One region of the Luteibacter sp. 1214 genome, then DNA from elsewhere that is predicted to be linked to it. Evidence: predicted binding sites of a transcription regulator. Region 1 holds the regulator's gene; each other region holds the start of a gene.
What was found. Region 1 encodes sigma-54, which starts transcription at its own class of promoters, with help from an activator protein. Its sites were predicted from a motif close to TGGCACGNGCNTTGC; they were not measured.
Positions count from the first base shown of each region.

Region 2: J2X57_RS12240 (flagellar basal body-associated FliL family protein) is a predicted target of sigma-54. The motif match lies at 1,501-1,515, and genes of this name have one in related genera.
Region 3: glnA (type I glutamate--ammonia ligase) is a predicted target of sigma-54. The motif match lies at 1,268-1,282, and genes of this name have one in related genera.
Region 4: flgB (flagellar basal body rod protein FlgB) is a predicted target of sigma-54. The motif match lies at 910-924, and genes of this name have one in related genera.

Region 1 is NZ_JAVDSQ010000003.1:162,435-166,318, reverse strand. It holds gene rapZ (RNase adapter RapZ) at 1-442, opposite strand, end outside; gene hprK (HPr(Ser) kinase/phosphatase) at 448-1,398, opposite strand; gene raiA (ribosome-associated translation inhibitor RaiA) at 1,514-1,867, opposite strand; gene J2X57_RS09140 (RNA polymerase factor sigma-54) at 1,990-3,477, opposite strand; gene lptB (LPS export ABC transporter ATP-binding protein) at 3,600-3,884, opposite strand, start outside.
Region 2 is NZ_JAVDSQ010000004.1:290,663-294,546, forward strand. It holds gene fliJ (flagellar export protein FliJ) at 1-165, shown strand, start outside; gene J2X57_RS12235 (flagellar hook-length control protein FliK) at 184-1,377, shown strand; gene J2X57_RS12240 (flagellar basal body-associated FliL family protein) at 1,581-2,081, shown strand; gene fliM (flagellar motor switch protein FliM) at 2,098-3,120, shown strand; gene fliN (flagellar motor switch protein FliN) at 3,331-3,663, shown strand; gene fliO (flagellar biosynthetic protein FliO) at 3,669-3,884, shown strand, end outside.
Region 3 is NZ_JAVDSQ010000002.1:708,735-712,618, forward strand. It holds gene glnA (type I glutamate--ammonia ligase) at 1-1,231, opposite strand, end outside; gene acpA (acid phosphatase) at 1,564-3,243, shown strand; gene J2X57_RS07730 (DHA2 family efflux MFS transporter permease subunit) at 3,364-3,884, opposite strand, start outside.
Region 4 is NZ_JAVDSQ010000004.1:263,989-267,872, reverse strand. It holds gene J2X57_RS12125 (flagellar hook capping FlgD N-terminal domain-containing protein) at 1-31, opposite strand, end outside; gene flgC (flagellar basal body rod protein FlgC) at 41-454, opposite strand; gene flgB (flagellar basal body rod protein FlgB) at 451-870, opposite strand; gene J2X57_RS12110 (chemotaxis protein) at 1,044-1,961, opposite strand; gene J2X57_RS12105 (methyl-accepting chemotaxis protein) at 2,118-3,428, shown strand; gene flgA (flagellar basal body P-ring formation chaperone FlgA) at 3,425-3,884, shown strand, end outside.

The DNA.
Region 1 (3,884 bases):
TCGAGACTAGGGGCCGCAGCAGGCGACGTTCTTCGGCGATGGAATCGGCCAGCGACAGTTTTTCCGCCGCCAGCGGGTGACGGCGGCGGGTCTCGGAGTAGCGCTTGATCAGGACGTCGTCGCGACTGTCCAGGAAGATCAGATGGACGTGGACACCCGCTGTGGAAAGCTCGGACAACACGTGGGGCATGCGCGAGAGATCGATGCGCCGGTTGCGCACGTCGACGCCCACGGCGATGCGACGGCGCGGTCCATGCTCGCCCTGGCTGACGGCGGCGACGAGCTGGGGAATCAGCTCGGCGGGCATGTTGTCGACGCAGTAAAACTCGAGGTCTTCCAGCGCGCGCAGGGCGACCGTCTTGCCGCCGCCGGACATGCCGGTGAGGACGACCAGATGGATGGCGCCGGGTTCGACGATGGGGCTCATGGTTTCCTCGGTCACGTCGGTCACCATGGCGGCAGGCGACGCATCTGGTGCGCCTGACGGTCGATGAAGGTCTGTGCGGGATCGATGCCCTTGCTTTTGAGCACGTGATTGCGCACGGCCGCCTCGACCAGCACCGCGAGGTTGCGGCCGGGCGCGACGGGAATGGTGATCTTGGGGACGTCCACATCCAGCACGTTACGCCGGCTGACGTCGCCGGTAAGGCGGGTCATCGCGTCGATGTCTTCACCCGAGGTCAACGGCTTGAGGTGCACGACCAGACGCAGGTATTTCGATGGCTTGACCGCCGTGTGGCCGAACATCTCGCGGATGTTGAGCACGCCCAGGCCGCGCACCTCGAGGAGGTCCTGCAGCAGCTCGGGGCAGGCACCGTCGATGACGTCTGGCGCAATGAGGGTGAATTCGGTCGCGTCGTCGGCGACCAGGCGGTGGCCGCGACTGATGAGTTCCAGCGCCAGCTCGCTTTTGCCGGAGCCCGGGTCGCCGGTGATCAGCACGCCGATGGAGAACACCTCGAGGAATACGCCATGAAGCGTGACCCGGGGTGCGAGCGTGCGCGCCAGGTGGTACTGCAGATACGTGAGCAGCTCGTGCCCGCGCTTGGTGCTCTGCCACAACGGCGTGTCGGTTTCTTCCGCGACTTCGCGCAGATCGGACGGGATCGACTGGTCTTTCGTGACGATCAGCGCGGCCGGCTGGTAGGCGGCGATCTTGTGGATGACCTCCCAGCGCTGGCGCGATTCGAGGCCGTCGAGGTAGTTGAGCTCCTCCGTGCCGATGATCTGCACCTTGTTCGGGTAGATCACGTTGAGGTAGCCGACCAGCGAAGGACGGCGGCTCTGCTTGGCATTGGGCTCGAGCACGCGGGCCTCGCCGCGCATGCCGGCGGCCCAGCGAAGCGCCATACGTTCGTAGACGCCGTCGAAGAGTTGTCTGGCGGTGAGCCGATCCACGCGGGTGATCCCTTTAGATAGCGAAGCCGGCGCGAGGGCGCCGGCTGGGCTATTGTGCCATCAACACGCGGGAGGAGGCCCGGCGGCGCGCGCGAGCGGCCGCCGGGCGCTCTCGTCAGTCGGTGCTGGCGACGCGCGCGTCGCGGCCTTCAGCGTTGTGATGATCCTTGAGCTTCTCTTTGTGCTTGCGAAGCTGGTCGGCGAGTTTGCCGATCATGGCGTCGATGGCGGAATAAAGCGTGTCGCCCTTGTTGTCGTCTTCCAGGCGGGCCACGCCTTCGCCATGGAGCCGGGTGCCGGCACAGTGCAGGGTGCCTCCGGCCTTGTGCTCGTTCTTATCGACGGAAAGGACCACGTCGAGGGCTTTGATATTGTCGAAAAGGCGTTCGAAGCGGCCGATTTGCTGTTCCACGCGCTCGCGCAGAGCGGGGGTGATATGGACGTGCTGGCCGCTGATCTGGATTTGCATGACGCCTCCTTCTTGCTGAGGGTGTCGCCTTATGGCGACGAGATCGGAACGGCGGGGTTGCCGCTCCTCAAGCCTGAATTGATGAGACCGTGGACCTCCGCCGGGGTTCCCCCCGATGTTTCTCAACCTGCGCGAACGCGTTCGCTGGAGCTGGGAATTCGCATCGCTTCACGGTACTTGGCCACCGTACGGCGTGCGACCTGAATTCCGCGTCGATGGAGCTCCTCGGCAAGCGCCTGGTCGGACAAGGGGCGGCGTGCGTCCTCGCCCGTGATCAGCTTACGCAACATGGCCTGGATGGCGGTGGCGGATGCGCTGCCGCCGTCTTCGGTCGCCACGCCACTGGAAAAGAAATGCTTGAGTTCGAAGGTGCCGCGCGGCGTGTGCATGTATTTCCGGGTGGTGACCCGTGAAATCGTCGATTCGTGCATGCCGACTTCTTCGGCGACCTCACGCAACACCAGCGGATGCATGGCCTCGGGGCCGTAATCGAGGAAGGCGCTCTGGCGGCGGACAATGACTTCCGCGACCTTGGTCAGGGTTTCGGCGCGCGACTGCAGGCTTTTCAGCAACCAGCGGGCTTCCTGCAGCTGGCCTTTCATCCAGGTGGCGTCGTCGCCGCGTGCGCGGGCGATGAGGTTGCAGTAATGCTGGTTCAGGCCGAGCCGGGGCTGCGCGTCGGGGTTGAGGCTGACCGTCCAGCGCCCCGCTTCCCGCCGCGCGTACACGTCGGGCGCGACATATTCGACGGGCGTGGCATCCAGCGCGGCGCCCGGGCGCGGATCGAGGCTGCGGATCAGCGCCGCGGCGCTGGCCACCTCGTTCTCGGCGGCCTTGAGCCGACGGGCGATCTTGACGCTGTCGTTTCGCGCGAGGAGCTCCAGCTCTTCAAGGACGATACGGATCGCCAGGTCGCGGAACGGTGTTTCGGTCGAAAACTGCGAGAGCTGGCAGAGCAGACAGTCGCGCAGATCGAGGCTGGCGATGCCGGTGGGATCGAACCGCTGCACGCGCTGGCGTACCGCTTCGATCTCCTCGGCACTGGCCCGCAGTTCGGCGGGCAGCGCGACTTCCACCGCCTCGACTCCGTCGCGCAGGTAACCGTCCTCGTCCAGCGCGTGGATGATCGCGGTGGCGATCGCGTGGTCGCGTGGGGAGAACTGGGAAAGATTGAGCTGCCACTCCAGGTGCTGTTGGAGGCTTTCCGGCGCGGCGTTCTGCGGCTCGAAACCGTCTTCGTCACCACCGTTGGCACGCGATGGGGCGCCGGCGTAGTCACCCGCCTCGCCGTGGAAGCGATCGTCGTCCCACTCGGGGGCGAGTTCTTCGGACGGGGTGGCGGTGGACTCGTCCTCCTTCGAGGACTTGGCCGGGAGCTCCTGGCGGGAGGGGAACTCGGCGTCGAAACCGTTCTCGTCGGCGGCGTCGCCTTCGGCATCCGCGTCGGACTCCGCATCTTCGGCAAACTCAAGCAGCGGGTTGCTCTCCGCGATCTGGCGGAGTTCCGCTTCGAGCTCCAGCTGCGACAGCTGGAGCAGCCGAATGGCCTGCTGTAGCTGCGGCGTCAGCGTGAGCTGCTGATGCAGACGAAACTGAAGTCCGGGTTTCATGCCTTCGATGCGTGAGGTGTCGAATCCATCGTAACCCCTTGCGGCCTCCACAAACCAGCGGTCGGGTCGGCTGGCTCTTCCGGCCGGATTCGCGCGTCGGTCCGGACGGCCGGTGACGCGCTCTAAATGCGGAATTCACGACCCAGATACACCTCGCGCACCTTCTCATCGGCGAGGATGTGCTGAGGAGTGCCGCGAGAAAGCACTTCGCCGTCGTTGAGGATGTATGCGCGGTCGCAGATACCGAGCGTTTCCCGGACGTTGTGATCGGTGATCAGCACCCCGATGCCGCGTTCCTTGAGGTGTCGAACGATGCGCTGGATCTCGCCCACGGAGATGGGGTCGACGCCGGCGAACGGCTCATCGAGCAGCATGTAGCGCGGGCGTGCCGCCAGCGCCCGGGCGAT
Region 2 (3,884 bases), on a different contig from region 1:
GAACGAGCGCGCCAGTCGTGGGCGGAGGCCCGCGGCCGTGCCAAGGCGCTCGAGTCGGTGACCACCAGGTATCGCGACCAGGAACGTAAGTCACAGGATCGTCGGGAGCAGGAACAGGCCGACGAGCGCTCGCAGTACCGCCGTAACCCGAGGGGTTCGGCATGATCTCACCGGAAGCACCGCATGAATAACGCTACTGTCGCCCTCAACCTCGCCCGCCCGGTCAGCCAGGCACCCACGTCCGCGTCGAACGCGACGGCCAGGGCGAACGACGACACGACCCCGTCGAAGCGCTTCGACGCGGTACTCGACAGCGCGCATGCCCAGGCGCACGCCGGCGCCGGCGGCACGGTCAGGCCGCATGCGGCTGACGCCCATGCCAGCAGCCGCGGCAACGCACCGTCCGACACGCACAAGGCGAAGGACGACAGCGCCGACGATCGCGACGACAAGAGCACGACGTCTGCCAAAGCCGATGACGGCAAGGTTACGAGCACGAAAGCGGATAAGACCGCCAATCAGGATGACGCGAAGAAGGACGACACGTCCGACAACGACGACACGTCCATTGCCAGCACGATGCTCGCCCTGATCGGCGTACCGCCCAAGGTGACCGAACTGGCGTCGAAGACGCTGGGTGCCCTGAAGGGCGCCGCCGGGAAGACGGGCGATCTCAGCGCTGGCGCGTTGGCCATGGGTCTGCCGAACGCTGCCGCTGCCGCCGTGACCGGTGGCGACGGCAAGGGTGCGATGCTGGCGTCTACCGAGGGCGCCGGTGCCCTTGCCGATGCGACCGCGTCGACGGCCGCCGGATCCCCGCTGGCTGCGCTTCTGGCCGCGCGCACGGTGACCGTGGGCACGGGAAAGGAGGACGCGGCGTCGCCTTCCGATCCGACGACCAGCCCGATGCCGCTGACCCACACGCCCGGTCTGGCACCGGTGGACGGCGCGGCCTTGCAGGTACAGGCCACACAGGCCGCCACCTCGCCGCAGTTCGCCCAGGAACTGGGCGAGCAGATCGCCTGGATGGGCGGTGGTGACGTCAAGGAAGCGCGGATCAAGTTGCACCCCGAAGAGCTGGGCAGCATGGACGTCCGCGTGAATGTCGACGGCGGCAAGGTCAATGTCGCGATCATGGCGCAGCACCCGGCAGCGGTGCATGCCGTCCAGCAGACGCTCTCGCAGCTCGACACGATGCTGGCGCATCACGGCCTGTCGCTCGGCCAGACCGACGTGGGTCAGCGCCAGAACGGGCAGGATGACGGGCATGCCGGCAACGGCGGCGCGGGGCAGGGTGGCGCGGACGATGCACAGGGCGCGACGGTCACACTGGCGACCTCGCGCGTATCCCGCAGTCTGGTCGACGAAGTGGCCTGACGATCGATTGGGTGGCGACGAATTGGCGCGCGTCAATTCGTCGTCGCGGCGACGGCGCGTATTCGGGGCGACAACGACGGCGCGACGCGAAGCGGGATGCGCATCACGCTACATGTACGCAGATGGCACGTCGCTTGCAACAATGCCCGTGAGCCCATCGGGCAACGACGATATCGCATTCGCATCACAGAGGTTTTTCACGCATGGCCGCAGCACAGATGGACGCGCCCGAAGGCGCTCCCGTAAAGAAGAAGGGCAAGGGCAAGTTGCTGATCATCGGCGCGGTCATCGTGCTGGCGGCGGGCGGTGCGGGCGGCTGGTTTCTGATGAAGGGCGGCCACGGCAAGACGAGTGCGGCCGATGCCGCCGCGGCGGCCAAGGCCAAACCGGCGGTTTATCTGCAGCTGGATCCGGCCTTCGTGGTCAATTTCCAGGACGAGGCGGCGCTGCGTTTCCTTCAGGTCGGTGTGAACGTCATGTCTCACGACCCGGAGGCGATCGCCGCGGCGAAGGAAGCCGATCCCGAGATCCGCAATGCCTTGCTGATGCTGTTCTCCGCGCAGGACGTGAAGTCCCTGTCCGACGTCAAGGGCAAGCAGAAGCTGCAGGCCGCCGCGCTCGCCGAGATTCAGCGCGTGCTGAAGGAAAAGATCGGTCGCCCCGGGGTGGACGCGGTCTATTTCACCAGCTTCATCATGCAGTGACGGGACACCCGCAGCCATGAGCGACATTCTCACCCAGGAAGAAATCGACGCCCTGCTCGCGGGTGTGGAAGGCGGTGCCGTCGAAACCGAGGTCGAGCTGCCGCCACCGGGCGGTGTGCACGACTACGATTTCACCCAGCAGGACCGTATCGTGCGCGGGCGTCTGCCCACGCTGGAGATGGTCAACGACCGTTTCGCCCGGTATTTCCGCGCCAACCTGTTCAACGTGCTGCGCAAGTCCTGCGAAGTGTCGGTGCTTGGCGTGAAGATGACCAAGTTCAACGAGTACGTTCACTCGCTGGCGGTGCCGAGCAATCTCAACCTCATTCGCATCAAGCCGCTGCGCGGTACCGCGCTGATGGTGTTCGAGCCGCGCCTGGTGTTCACGGTGATCGACAACTTCTTCGGTGGTGACGGCCGGTACCACGCGCGTATCGAGGGCCGCGACTTCACGCCGACCGAGAACCGCGTGATCCAGATCGTGCTGGCGGAGGCCTTTTCGGCCATGGCGGAAGCCTGGGCGCCGGTCCTCAAGATGCAGTTCGAGTTCCTCAATTCCGAGATCAACCCGCAGTTCGCCAATATCGTCAGCCCGACCGAGACGGTGGTGGTGTCGCGCTTCCATATCGAGCTCGACGGCGGCGGCGGTGAAGTCCATCTCACGCTGCCGTATTCGATGGTCGAGCCGATCCGTGAACTGCTCGATGCCGGTGTGCAGAGCGACCGGGCCGAGCGCGATGAGCGCTGGATCCAGAACCTGCACGAGGAAATTCTCGATGCGGAAGTGGAGATCACCTCGATGCTGGCCGAAGCGCGCCTGACCATCGGCGACTTCCTGCACCTGCGCAAGGGCGACATCATCCCGATCAGCCTGCCCGAAACGGCAACGGTCTTTGCCGAAGACGTGCCTATTTTCCGGGGCCGCATGGCCAACTCCGGAGGCAACAAGGCGGTGCAGTTCGATTCTCTGATGCGCAAGCGCGGCGAGGGCAGGGCGATGCCGGTGACCACGACGGAGCCGATGCCCGTACTGGCGTGAAGTGCCGTCAATGGACCGGCTCGGTGACTAACTGCCGTCGAGCGTCAGGTTTCCGCCGAGCGTCACTTTCCGGGCGCGAGACGTGACCGGAAAGCGTCGTTCAAAGGACTGAAAAAACACGGTAAATTTACAGTCTCCAGCGTTTCGACAGCGTGGCACGCGGATTGCTTCATAGCTCCCGTAACCCGGTAACGACACTCTGGAACGGACATGAACGAATCCACGCTCGACAATATCGAAGGCACCGATGCCGCCCTGGCCCGGACCATGGGGCTCGGCAGCGAGGTCAACCTCGACGTCATTCTCGATGTGCCGGTCACCATGGCCATGGAAGTGGGCCGGACCAGGATCAGCATCCGCAACCTGCTGCAGCTCAACCAGGGCTCCGTCGTCGAGCTCGACCGCGCCGCCGGTGAGCCGCTGGACGTCTTCGTCAACGGTACGCTGGTCGCCCACGGCGAAGTCGTGGTCATCAACGAGAAGTTCGGTATCCGGCTGACCGACGTGATCAGCCCGGCCGAGCGCGTCCGCAAGCTGCGGTGATTCCCATGCGCCGTACTGTCGCCGCCTTCGCCGGTGGCTCCCTTCCCTGCGCCCTGATGGCGGCTCCGGTCGCCGCTCCGGCGGTCGATTCGGGCGCGGAACTGGTCCGCGTCCTGATCAGCCTGCTCGGCGTCGTGGCGCTCATTTTCTTCGTCGGCTGGATGGCTCGTCGTGCTCAGGCACGGGTGAGTCCGGGTGGCCGGAAGATCCGCGTCATCGAA
Region 3 (3,884 bases), on a different contig from region 1:
GCGGGATGTTCTTCTCTTCTTCCGGCGGCAGATCGTAGAGATCCTTGTCGGCCGGTGCACCCGGGTCGATCTTGTTCAGGATGCCGTCGAGGCCGGCCATCATCAGCACGGTGAAGGTCAGGTAGCCCGACTGCATCGGATCCGGGAAACGGATTTCGATACGACGACCCTTCGGGCTCGACACGTACGGGATACGGCAGGATGCCGAACGGTTACGCGCCGAGTAGGCGAGCATGACCGGCGCTTCGAAGCCCGGGACCAGACGCTTATAGCTGTTGGTCGTCGAATTCGCGAACGCGTTGATGGCCTTGGCGTGCTTGAAGATACCGCCGATGTACCACAGCGCCGTCTGCGACAGGCCACCGTAGAGGTCGCCCGCGAAGAGGTTCTCGCCGTTCTTCGACAGCGACTGGTGCACGTGCATGCCCGAGCCGTTGTCGCCGACGATCGGCTTCGGCATGAAGGTCACGGTCTTGCCCTGCTGGTGGGCGACGTTCTTGATGACGTACTTCATCGTCATCAGTTCGTCGGCCTTCTTCACCAGGGTGTTGAAGCGCGTGCCGATCTCGCACTGGCCCGCGTTGGCGACTTCGTGGTGATGCACTTCGACCACCTGGCCGAGCGACTCGAGCACCTTGCACATGTCCGCGCGCAGATCACCCAGGCTGTCGACCGGGCTGACCGGGAAATAGCCACCCTTCACACCCGGACGGTGACCGCTGTTGGTGCCGTCGTACTTGTAGCGCGACGACCAGGCCGCTTCTTCGGAGCCGATTTCGTAGAACACGCGGCCCATGTCGTTCTGCCAGCGGACCGAGTCGAAGATGAAGAACTCGGGTTCCGGGCCGAAGAAGGCGGTATCGGCGATGCCGGTCGACTTCAGGAAGGCTTCGCCGCGCTTGGCGATGGAGCGCGGGTCGCGACCATAAGCCTGCATGGTGCTCGGCTCGAGCACATCGCAGTGCACGATCAGCTGCTTGTGAGCGCTGAACGGGTCGAGGTGGGCGGTCTCCGGATCCGGCATGAGGACCATGTCGGACTCGTTGATGCCCTTCCAGCCGGCGATCGACGAGCCGTCGAACATCTTGCCGTCTTCGAACGTGCTCTCGTCGATGGCGTGGGCGGGGAACGTGACGTGGTGGTGCTTGCCGAGCATGTCGGCGAAGCGCAGGTCGACGAACTCGATTTCCTCGTCCTGGATCAGGTTCAGCACTTTGGAAGCGGCGGACATACAAACCTCGAAATGGGTGTGGGCGGAATGCGTGTAGCAATCGCTATGCCAGCGTGTCCGCCATCGACGGGCGCCGGAATCAAGCTCTCCCATCATAGAACGGGCGTGAGGAAGATGTGCAAATGCACCATCATGGTGCATCGTTCTCGCTCACGCACCATTCCGGCCGATCCGCCATCATCGACGCGAGGTCCGCGAGCGTTTCTCCATCGTTTCCTACGCCGCTGCGTTTTCCCGAGCCGCCCGCATCGTTTACGCTTCGGTCCCTAGCGGGGGCCTCGCCCCTCCCACACCGCCGCCTTTCCCCGGGCCGGCGCACGCAGAGCCGCTCCATGACCAAGAAAACCGATAACGACACCCCCGACGCCGCGCGACGCCGGTTGCTGGGCGGCATGGCCACGACGGGCGCCATGCTCGCGCTGGGTGGCGCAAGCGAGGTGACCGCGGCCGGCAGGAAGGCGGCGGGTCCCGCGCCGACCGGTGCCGCACTGGATGCGTTGCTCGAAAAGCACATCGATAACGTGGTCGTGATCTACGCGGAAAACCGCAGCTTCAACAATCTGTTCGGGGACTTCCCCGGTCTGCAGCAGCCGCTGAGCGAGGTGCCGCCAGAACGTCTGATCCAGCGGGACCGCGACGGCACCCCGCTGAAGACCCTGCCACCCATCTGGGGCGGGCTCGTGCCGCACGAGCAGGTCGTCGACCATAAAACGTACAAGATCGGCGAAAAGGACATTACCGGCCTGCCGAACGCGCCGTGGGCACTCCACACCGGCGACGGCACCCCGCTGCCGCACGGTCTGGTAACGCGCGATCTCGTCCACGCGTTCTATAACAACCAGCTGCAGATCAACGGCGGCAAGAACGACGGCTTCGTCGCGTGGGGTGACAACGGTGCGCTGACCATGGGGCACTATGCCAGCGCGCCCGTGCACCTGCGCCTGTGGAATATCGCCTCGCAGTTCACCTTGTGCGACAACTTCTTCATGGGTGCCTTTGGCGGTTCGTTCCTCAACCACCAGTACCTCGTCGCCGCGCAACCGCCGTTCTATCCGGGCGCCGACAAGAGCCCCGCGCAGTTCAACATCGCGGTCACCGAAAGCGGCGACCCGCTCGACCATCGCCTGAAGATGGACGAGGAATCGCCGAAGAGCGCGATGGACGGCAAACCCAAATTCGCGCACCACAATACGCTGACCCCGGACTTCTGGGCGGTGAACACCATCGGTCCGCCCTATTCGCCGGGCTTCAACGTCGATCGCAAGAATCCGCTGCTTGCCGACGCCACCAGCGCCAACACGCTGGTGCCGCAGAAGCATAAACACATCGGCGACGTACTCTCGGCGAAGGATGTCGACTGGGCCTGGTATGGCGGCGGCTTCCAGGCCGCGCTCGACGGTAAGGGCGACGGTGACGATGCCAGCTTCCCGCAGACGCCGAACTTCCAGCCACATCACCAGCCGCTCAATTACTTCGTGACACTGGCTCCGGGAACCGAAGCGCGCAAGAAGCATCTGCGCGATGGCGGTCTTGGCGAGACGGCGGCGACGAATCATTTTCTTGCGGACATCGCGGCTGGGAAGCTGCCTCCGGTGGCGTTCTACAAGCCGCAAGGCGACCTCAACATGCACGCCGGCTACTCCGACGTGGAAGCCGGCGATCGTCATATCGCCAACGTCGTACATGCGCTGCGCACGAGCCCGCAGTGGAAGAACATGCTGGTGGTGATCACGTTCGACGAGAACGGCGGCTGGTGGGATCACGTCGCTCCGCCGAAGGGCGATCGCTGGGGTCCGGGAACACGCATTCCCGCGCTGGTCGTGTCGCCGTATGCGAAGAAGGGCCACGTCGAGCACACGATCTATGACACCGGATCCATCGCCCGCTTCCTGACGCGCCGGTTCAAGCTCGAGAAGCTGCCGGGGCTGAAGATGCGTGAGGATGCGATGGTGGCGGCGGGTGGACCGGCGGCTGGTGATCTTACCGAAACGCTGGACTTTTCGGCGACATGATATCGCCGACAGGGTTGGCTCCCACCGGAGCATCCCCAGCAGCCCTGACCTCGGGACGTCGGCAGTGGCGCGAGCCAGCCTGCTCGTAGGAGCCCCGCCTGCTGGCGACAGCCCGGACCCTCAGTGTCCGGGTGTACCGCCCGACGCGAAAGGCGGTTTCGCGAACCAGATGGCGATCATCGCCAGACCGAAGATCAGGCCGAAGACCCAGAACACGTCATTGACCGCCAGCGTCGCCGCCTGCATGTCGACGATGCGGTTGAGCGCCGCGTTGGCGGTCGGGCCCTGCACGCCAAGTGCCTGGAAGCGATCGAGGTACTCCGTCGTCGTGCGGCTGCCCTCGACGACGTTCTCCGACAGCACCGCGTGGTGATACGTCGTGCGATGGGAGTACATCGTCGTACTCACGGCCGTCGCGATGCTGCCTGCCAGCGTGCGGAAGAAGTTCGACAACCCGGATGCGCTCGCGACCTCCTCATCGGGCATGCCCGAGAGGATGATCTGGTTCACCGGCACGAAGAACAGCGCGATACCCGCACCCATGCAGAGCCGCGGGATGGCCAGCTCGCTGTACGGCGCGTTAGTGCTCAGCGTCGACATATAGAACGATGCGGCAGCGAACACCGCGAAGCCGATCGTAT
Region 4 (3,884 bases), on a different contig from region 1:
TGGAACTGGTAGTGCTGACGGAAGCGACCATGGGAGTGCCTTATTTGCCGAGGTCCAGCGTCTTCTGCATGAGCTGCTTGGCGCTGTTCATGACTTCGACGTTGTTCTGATAGGAGCGCGACGCGGAGATCATGTTGACCAGCTCGTCGACCGGATTGACGTTGCTCGAATAGACGTAGCCGTTCGTGTCGGCCAGCGGATTGGCCGGCTCGTAACGCGACTGGATCGGTGCCTGGCTCTCGGTCACGCCGAGCGCGCGGACACCGCCGTTTTCCATCTGGCCGTCCACCTGCTGCTGCACGGCCGCGAAGGTCGGCTGCCTGGCGCGGTAGGCGGTGGCCTCGCTGCTGGACAGGCTGTCCGCGTTGGCCATGTTGCTGGCGGTGGTGTTCAGTCGCGCGGACTGCGCGGCCATGCCGGAACCGGCGACGTCGAAAATCTTCAGGAGACTCATGAGGCGGTCCCGGTGATGGCGAGGCGCATGGTGTGGATCTGCGCGTTGATGAAGCTGAGCGATGCCTGGTAATGGATCGCGTTGGCGGCGAACTGCGACTGCTCGACCTGGGTGTCGACGGTGTTGCCGTCCATGGTCGGCTGGGTCTCGGCGCGGTAGGCCAGCTTGTTGGCCTGGTCGAGCGCCACGGCGGGGTTGCCGCCGATGTGACCGTCTTCGGTCGACGCCATCTGCAAGGTGTGGCCATCGGTGGCCCCGGTCGCGGCGGTCATCGCTTTCTTGAAATCGAGGTCGCGGGCGAGGAAGCCCGGGGTGTCGGCGTTGGCGAGGTTGGATGAAATGACCTCGGCACGGCGCTGCCACAGGCCAAGGGCCTGGGCGTGTACGCCGAACAGCTTGTCGGATGAATCGATCATGGGCTCGTCCCCTCTCGTGACCTTGGCCCGAGGGGTTGAGCAAGAGCCGTGCCACGGCTGGGGACTAACGACGAAACGGCGTCGCAGCGCCGTTTGCAAGGTCTTGCGATGGCCCCGAAGCCGCCAGCGCCGGAATTCCGACGCGCTTACGGGGGGACCGCGTCAGGGCGACGTCAGGCCGGGAGCAGCTCGAGCACCGCCGTAGCAAGCACGTCGGGCTGGAACTTGGCGATGAACCGGTCGGCGCCTACGCGCTCGACCATCGCCTCGTTGAACACACCGCTCAGCGAGCTGTGCAGCAGGACCTTGTGATGACGCAGGCCGGCCTCTTCACGGATGGCACGCGTCAACGCGTAACCGTCCATCAGCGGCATCTCGATATCGGACACGACCAGGGCGACCCGGTCGGCGACCGGACCCGCCGCGAGTTCGCGCAGTTTTTCCAGGCCTTCCTTGCCGTCTTTGGCCACGACACATTCCAGGTCCATCTTGCGGAACAGGTCGACGATCTGCGTGCGGGCGACCAGCGAGTCGTCCACCACGAGGACACGGCGACTGCCGGCGTGCTGGACATGGGCGGCCTGCTGCACGCGGTCGGACAGCTCCACCGCCCGGGGATCCACATGGGCCAGCACCTGCTCGACGTCGACCACGGCGAGCAGGTCGCCGTCGAGACGCGTCACGGCGTTGACCCGCGCCCCATAGCCGAGCGCCGGCGGCGGCGCGGCCATATTCGTGCCGTCGACGTGGACGATCCGATCCACGTCGGATACCAGGAAACCCTGCACGGAGCGGTTGAACTCGGTCACGATGAGGTGCGCGCTGTCCACGGTGGCCAGCGGCGGGTAGCCCATGGCGGCGGCCAGGTCGATCACGGGGATGGTGCTGCCCCGGTAGTCGAAGCTGCCCGACACCAGCGCGTGCATGCTGGGCATACGCTCCAGACGCGGCCGGCGGAGCACCTCACGTACCTTGAAGACATTGATGCCGAACGCCTGGCGGTCGCCGAGACGGAACAGCAGCATGGCCACGCGGTTGTGTCCCGCCAGGCGGGTGAAGGTTTCCACGGTGTCGAGCAACGGGCGGGCCATGTCGTGCCTGGGCATCTGCATAAGGTGTCGCGGAACGTATCGGCGCGGTCACCCATACCTTGAGGTACCCGACTGGCACACGGATTGCTTGGCTCAAGAACGACGGCTCCTGGACGATTACTAGGGGCGACCATCCGAACAAGCGAAAGCGAAATCATGACCCTCCTCTGGAGCCAGCACGTCCGCCTTCTCGCCAGCGCCGCCGCCACCGGTGACGCCGCACGAGTCCGCGCCCTCTCCGCGCAGTATCCGGCGGCCGCCAGCGCCCTGGGCGCACTGCTCAAGCCTGCGGAGGCGCCGCGCACCGCACCGGCGACGACGATCCAGGCCATCGAGCAGCAAGGCATGGTCCTGACCAATGCGCAGGCGCTCGGCGTCAGCCTGCAGGAGCTGGTCGGCAACCTCGAAGGCGCGCGCGATACCGCCGGTCGATTGACGGAAGCCAGCGCCAGGATCTCGACGGCGATCGACCATGCCCACGGCAGCGTCACCGGCATGGCGGAATCGGGCAGTCAGGGCCAGGCGACCGCGGGTGACCTCGACGGCCAGCTGCGCCTCCTGCGCAGCGCCCTCTCGGGCATGAGCCGCAACCACGCTCAGTTCTCCGAATATTTCACGGCGATCCGCAAGCTCACCGCTGCCGTGCAGGACATCGCCCATCAGACCAATCTCGTCGCGCTCAACGCCGCGATCGAAGCCGCGCGCGCCGGCGAAGCCGGTCGCGGTTTCGCCGTCGTCGCCGACGAAGTGAAGCAGCTGGCCGAGAAGACCACCCAGGCCACTGCGGAAATCGACCAGGTTACGCAGACGGTCGGTGAATTCTCGGGCCAGCTCGACGACGCCGTGCAGAACAGCCTGCGTCGCCTCGACCAGACCCAGTCCGGCATCGCCGGTATGCAGGCATCGCTGGGTCGCGTGGATGAGGCCGTGCGCGGCGCCCGCGGCAGCCTCGACGCGGCACGCGAAGGCATGACCGCGCTGGCCGGTCGGATCACCGCGATCCAGACCACGCAGACCTCGCTCGGCCGCATCGGCAATGAATCGCGCCGCCAGGCCGATGCCGCCGCGCGCGCCGCCGTGCTCGCTCACCGCCTCAGCCTGGCGCGCCTGGAGACCGAGGGCGCGCTCGACGCGGCCAGCCTCAGCCAGATGATCCGCGAAGCTTGTCAGGGCCTGCGCTACGCCGTCGAACTGGCGTCGCGCGATCCGGCCAGCCTCGATCGCCGCTGGCTCGACACGACGCCACTCATGCGCTGCATCGACCAGTTCCGCGAACGCCGCCCGGATGCGGCCGCCGACGGCATCCGCGCGGCGGGCGAGCGTTTCACCGCGCTGGCTTCGACGTACGCCATCACCCTTGGGGAAGGCCGTCACGCCGACGCCAGCCACATGGTCCCGGGGCTCAACAAGGAACTCGACGCCGTCACGCAGGGCCTTTCGGCGTCCCTCGCGGAGCGCGCTGCGTGATTCACCGGTTCGTCGCTGGCGGACTCGCCCTCGCGGCCCTGCTCGGCTGCCCGCTTCCGGCGGCAGCCACGCAGTCCGTCGACGGGGTGCGCGATGCCGCGGTGAACTGGTTGCGGGCGAACCGCGCCCCGCCGGGCTCCCGCATGGTGCTCGAGGCCGTGCCACTCGACAGCCGTCTGAAGCTGGCCGACTGTGCCGCGCCACTCGACGCGTCGCTGCCGGGTAACCGGGCTCTGGGCGCACGCGTCAGCGTGACGGTCCATTGCCCCGTGCCGGGGGGCTGGACGGTGCGGGTACCGGTCAAGGTCCAGCTCTTCGCGCCCGTGCTGGTCACCAGCCGGCCGCTGACTCGCGGCGACGGCCTCGGCCCCGCGGATGTCCACACGGAAGAACGTGACGTCGCCACCCTCGCCTACGGCTACATCGCCGCCCTGGACCAGGTCGGAGGCCGTGCGC